DNA from 2 places in the Proteus sp. fly-1089 genome. Region 2 is predicted to be linked to the other one. Evidence: predicted binding sites of a transcription regulator. Region 2 holds the regulator's gene; the other holds the start of a gene.

Evidence for each region. Region 2 encodes Fur, which represses iron uptake genes when iron is present. Its sites were predicted from a motif close to ATAATAATGAGAACNACTATCAA; they were not measured.
Region 1: the regulator Fur is predicted to act here: its motif matches at 1,740-1,762, upstream of exbB (tonB-system energizer ExbB).

What each region holds. Positions count from the first base shown of each region.
Region 1 covers NZ_JBEETS010000002.1:353,874-357,087, reverse strand. The annotation lists gene ABN080_RS08135 (DedA family protein) at 1-268, opposite strand, end outside; gene metC (cystathionine beta-lyase) at 392-1,582, opposite strand; gene exbB (tonB-system energizer ExbB) at 1,911-2,930, shown strand; gene exbD (TonB system transport protein ExbD) at 2,937-3,214, shown strand, end outside.
Region 2 covers NZ_JBEETS010000010.1:84,799-88,012, reverse strand. The annotation lists gene ybfF (esterase) at 1-168, shown strand, start outside; gene ybfE (LexA regulated protein) at 372-680, shown strand; gene fldA (flavodoxin FldA) at 952-1,479, shown strand; gene fur (ferric iron uptake transcriptional regulator) at 1,669-2,115, shown strand; gene ABN080_RS17455 (DUF817 domain-containing protein) at 2,200-3,039, opposite strand.

The DNA.
Region 1 (3,214 bases), on a different contig from region 2:
CTTGTAAAAAACCAAGCCAACTCCCAATACTGGCGGCAGTACCTAATATAATGATTGTCGGAAAGAAGTGTAAAACATCTTTTGCAATTAAGGCACCGCAAAGAATAAGCAGTGTATCTCCTGGTAAAAATGCTGCGGGTAACACCCCATTTTCCAGCATAATAATAACAAAAAGAACAATATAGATAACCCATAACACATTAGGATTAGCCAACACCATATAATCGTGTTGCATTAATGCGTGAATTATCTCTTTTAATGTACCCATTAGCGAACTCGCATTAAAAAGAACTTTATGTTCGCTATTCTAACGCAAAATAAAGATAACAGTTTGATTTAATCCCTGTGGAACCACAGGGATAGATTTTTTTTATAAAAATTTAATGATTAATTAAGAAATACGTAAAAATGCGTGTTCAAGATCTTCAATTAAATCATCTACATTCTCTAATCCAATATGAACACGGAATAATGTGCCAGTAAATGTAGGTTGTGTTTCATATTGGCGCATTGCTTTAATGTCATTAGGTTGATAACCCAAAATTAAAGATTCAAATCCTCCCCATGAGAAAGCCATTTTAAATAATGAAAAGTTATCTAAAAAAATCTCAAATTCTTCTGGCGAGAGGTTTTTTTTCAAACTAAAAGAGAATAATCCGTTACTGCCTGTGAAATCACGTTGGAAATATTCATGTCCTGGGCAAGAAGCTAGCGCAGGGTGATAAACGTTATCAACTAATGGATGCTGTTTTAGCCAACGAGCAACTTCCAATGCGCTTTGCTCATGTTGCTTCATTCTTACTGGTAATGTTCTTAATCCTCTGGCTGCCATATAAGCCGTATCAGGATCAACACATTGTCCTAATAGATAGGCATTTTCTCGTAACTGTTTCCAACAGCGTTCATTCGCTACAGCAAAACCTAACATGCCATCAGAGTGGCCATTAATATACTTTGTGGCAGATTGGATTGAAATATCGACACCAAAAGTCAGTGGTTTAAGTAGCAATCCTGCCGCCCAAGTGTTATCAATCATAATAATGATTTCAGGATTATATTGGCGAACTGAGCTGACTATTCCTTGTAGATCTTGAATTTCCATCGTGATTGAACCGGGGGATTCAAGAAAAACAATTTTTGTTTCAGGTCGCAGTAGTTGACTGATATTTCTACCTATTAATGGATCAAAATAGGTTGTTGCGACTGAAAACTTACGTAAAATCTGATCACAAAAGTTTTGCGTTGGATCATAAGCTGATCCTGTCACAAGAATATGAGAGCCTTGTTCAACAAAGGCGAGTATAGACTGCGTAATAGCTGCCGCACCTGAAGGAAAAAGTGCACAACCTGCGCCGTGTTCTAATTCAGTTAAGGCTTCTTGTAAGGCAAAATGAGTGGTTGTACCTCGACGCCCATAAAAAAGTGTACCCTCAGCGCGTTTTTTGGTTGCATCACGTTTTTGTGCAACTGAATCAAAAATAACAGATGAAGTGCGTTGTATAATAGGGTTTACTGCGCCATGAGAATATTTTTTAGCTCGACCAGAAAGGAGGAGTGAGGTTTCTTGTTTTTTTAGCGTCATCCTTAATACCTTCTTTTAATTGATGGTGTGTTTACTCCACGTTAATTCATTTTTTGGATAAGTACAAAAGACGATCGATGTAGTTGATAAAATTTCACGTTACGTGAAATAACGATAATTTGTCTTAAAAATCGACAAATGAAAAAAAAATAGCCAAATAGTAATGATAATTACTATCAAAATGCTTCATGTTTGATATCATTTGAGCGTTTTCTCTTTCCTGATGGCAAACAGGATGATTGTAAGCGAACGATTTTGGGTAAGTAGTGACGGAAAACGTCATTGCTGAATAAATAAATAGATAAAAAAGAGAGTAAAAGGCCAACTGATGCGTAATTTGACAGCTTCTATTCTATTGGCAATCGGTCTGACAGGCTCTGCTTTTGCGGATACGACTCCTGCCACACCAACTGAACAGCCAACTACTGCTGCCGTTTCTTCAACAGCTTCTACACAGGGAACTGCTACAACTACAACACCAACAACAGACTCATCTGCGAATACCAGCAATGAGGCTAAAGTACCGGGTTCTGAACCTGCTAAGCCTGAGGGTGAAAATACTTTACCTGCAACGGTTGAAAATGCAGAAAACACGGTAAATACTCCGTCAGCGACAGAAAATTTATCACCAGCAGTAGAGCCAGAAATGGTTGCTGGTGGTGGGTTTGCAGAAGATTTATCCGTAATGGGCATGTATCGTAATGCCGATTTAGTCGTTAAAAGTGTCATGATTGGCTTACTGTTAGCTTCTATTGTGACGTGGGCGTTATTTTTCGCCAAAGGAAGCTACTTACTCTCATTACGTCGTCGATTAAGAAATGAAACAGCGCAATTAGTTGATGCTAAATCACTCAATGATGCTTTAACCATTAGCAAAAAATTTGGTAATAAGAGTGCGACTGCTGATTTCTTTAATGATGCTGAATTAGAGCGTACTTACTCTCAAGAAAGTAAAGTGGCATCAGGCATTAAAGAACGTGTTGAAATGCGTATGGAACGTCGCGTTGCTGCCATTGTTCGTGAATTAGGCCGTGGTAATGGCTACTTAGCGACTATTGGTGCCATTTCTCCATTTATCGGTCTTTTTGGTACGGTTTGGGGAATTATGAACAGTTTTATTGGTATTGCACACTCTCAAACGACTAACTTAGCAGTTGTTGCTCCAGGGATTGCAGAAGCTTTATTAGCTACCGCGATTGGTCTGATTGCCGCCATCCCAGCAGTTATCATTTATAATATTTTTGCTCGTATGATCGCAGGTTATCGTGGTGAAATTGGTGATATTGCAACAGGTGTGGTGACATTAGTTAGCCGTGACTTAGATATCGAAAACAGCAAAGCAAGGTAATGAATTATGGCAATGCGTCTTGGTGATGATTCAGGTGATGATAATGAATTACATGATATCAATGTGACGCCTTTTATTGATGTCATGTTGGTTCTGCTCATTATCTTTATGGTAGCCGCGCCTTTAGCTACCGTTGATATAAAAGTAAATTTACCCGCTTCAAGTGCAAAACCACAGCCACGTCCTGAAAAGCCTGTTTATTTGACTATTAAGTCTGATAAGCAAATTTTCATTGGTGAAGAGATGGTCACGCATGAAACGATGGCTAATGTGTTAGATACGAT
Region 2 (3,214 bases):
ATTCGTGGTGGTTTGTCGCCTTACATATTAGATGAATATCGTAATGATATTGCACGCCAATTTCCGCAAGCTAGCGCTTTTGTCGTAGCAAACACTGGACATTGGGTACATTCAGAAAAACCTAACACTGTTATTAACGCTATTCGTCGTTTTTTATCAAAAGCATAATTTATTACTGAAAGTGGCGTAATTAAGGAAGTAATAATTTATCTGAATGTATAATTATTGTACTTAATCACACAGTCTGTCGATAAAAACACCAAATGACAATAGGTTAAACTCAGGAAGCAGTGGCAGGACGTCACTATGTGGGGTATTATTGGGCGTTTCGCAATTTAGTCATTGGTATACGCCCTTTCACAGCAAAATTTATGGCAAAAGAACAAACTGATCGCACCACACTGGATTTGTTCGCAGATGAACGCAGACCTGGGCGACCTAAAACAAACCCGCTTTCTCGGGATGAACAGCTTAGAATTAATAAACGCAATCAATTAAGACGAGACAGAGTCAATGGTTTACGTCGAGTTGAATTGAAATTAAATGAAGATGCTGTGAATGCACTTAATGAGTTGGCGACTGCAAGAAATGTTAGCCGTAGCGAACTTATTGAAGAAATATTACTAGAACAATTGGCGCAAAATCACGCCTTGAAAATACATCAAAATGAGAATAGCTAGTAGCTAAACCACACAAATTTGACAGAATTACCCTGCTATTTTCGTCAAAATACGTTTTTTAGTTTTCTATTATGAAAACAAGATGTTTATTTTTCACTAGTAATTGTTCAAACACAGACAAATATACTCTAACTATTTCGAAGTGTGGCTAATTGGCAAGTAAAGGCGTTACTGTTACATACAAAGTATGTAATCAGTACGAATCAACGTAGTCAACAACGCGACAATTTGAAGTATAACGAATATAGAATAAAAGAGGTTATCTCACTTTATGGCAATCATAGGTATATTCTTCGGCAGTGATACCGGCAACACTGAAAATATTGCCAAAATGCTTCAAGAAAGACTGGGCGCTGATAATGCCGAAGTTCATGATATCGCAAAATCCAGTAAAGAAGATATCGAAGCATTTGATATTCTGTTACTAGGTATTCCTACTTGGTATTATGGTGAAGCACAATGCGATTGGGATGACTTTTTCCCAACACTAGAAGATATTAATTTTGAAGGTAAGTTGGTTGCACTGTTCGGTTGTGGCGACCAAGAAGACTATGCAGAATACTTCTGTGATGCAATGGGCACAATTCGCGATATTATCGAACCTCGTGGTGCTGTCATTGTGGGTCACTGGCCAACAGAAGGTTACCATTTTGAAGCCTCTAAAGGGCTTGCAGATGATAATCACTTTATCGGCCTTGCGATTGATGAAGACCGTCAACCAGAATTAACCGAAGAGCGTGTTGATGCTTGGGTTGCTCAAATCAAAGAAGAAATGAGCCTAGATGAAATTCTGGGATAAATAAATACTCAATATTGAGAATGATAATTATTCAATGGTGTGCTAAGATAGTGTGATAGGTAGGGGTGTTTATTTTTAAATATCATGCCTATAATCAATAAGGTTATTTATTCACCCGAGTGTTAATGAATCAACCCTATTAGTGAGCACAAAAATTAAATTCACCATTAGCAACAGGATTAAATCCGCATGACCGACAATAATAAAGCGTTAAAAAATGCTGGGTTAAAAGTTACACTTCCTCGCTTAAAGATCTTGGAAGTGCTCCAGGATCCTGAGTGCCATCATGTCAGTGCTGAAGATCTCTATAAAAAACTCATCGATATCGGTGAAGAGATTGGTCTGGCAACCGTGTATCGCGTCTTAAACCAATTTGACGATGCTGGTATTGTTACCCGACATAATTTTGAAGGTGGTAAATCAGTATTTGAATTAACTCAACAACACCATCACGATCATTTAATTTGTCTTGATTGTGGCAAAGTTATCGAGTTTACAGATGATGCGATTGAAGTGCGCCAAAGAAACATCGCTGAACGTCATGGTATCAAGCTTTCCAATCATAGCCTTTATTTATATGGCCACTGCGCTGAAGGCAATTGTAAAGAAGATAGCCACGCACATGATGAGAAATAATTCATTCTGGATAATCTCTCAGTAAAAAAAAGGAACTGTTCACAGTTCCTTTTTTATTACCTTAAATTTGAGGATAAAATAACTCTACTTAGGCACACTGATACTGTGTTTAATATGTTTTAAATGAACCACGATAGTAAATGTAACAATGACTAACAGTGACCAAGAGCCCCATTTCCCTGCATGCACAGCAGACCAAGCACCAATCTGGTTAGGATATTGCCAAACACCAAAAAATGTACCGAAATTCTCAGCAAGCCAAATAAAGAAACCTATCAGAACAAAAGCCAATAATAGTGGCATTTTTCGCTCTGTATCATAAGGCGTAAAATAAACCACACTACGAGCATAAAGACCTAAAATAAAAGCAGTTAAATACCAGCGATAATCACCGATAAAGTGATGAGAAAAGAAATTAATATAGATAGCGAGTGCAACTAAAGTTGCCATCCAATAAGGTGGATAATGTTCAATTCGTACTTTTAAAAAACGCCATGCTTGAATTAAATAACTTCCTACCGCGGAGTACATAAATCCTGTAAATAAAGGCACTTCCCACAATTTAGTGTAAGCAAAATCAGGGTATTTCCACGATCCAATTGCTGCTGATGTTTTAAATAATTCCATCACAAAACCAACGATGTGGAAAAAACAGATCGCTTTTAATTCATCCCATGTTTCAAGTTTTCCCCATACCATCCATAATTGGAAAGCAATAGCGAGAATAAGTAAAACGTCATAACGAGGTATCCCTAATATTCCTTTACTTGGTGTTGCAAATAAAATAAAAAAGAAAAATCCCGCAAATAAACAAGAACGCGCCTCTTTCACACCAAAAAAAAGAAATTCAACAATAAATCGTTTTATACCTTTAAAGGGCTTCAATGGTGGTTCTAATAAAAAATCATCCAATCGCTTTAACATGCTTCTTCCTGAAAACGTGCATTATCGAACTACATTCAATGCAGAATAATAAATAAGATGAGATAAAATGAATGGCAAGAAATTTGCCATAGAATAAAAAAACCTACAAGGATGAAAAGGACGAAAAAGGAAGGAATGAAAAAAATAAAGGTATTTACCCCCCACTACGATACCC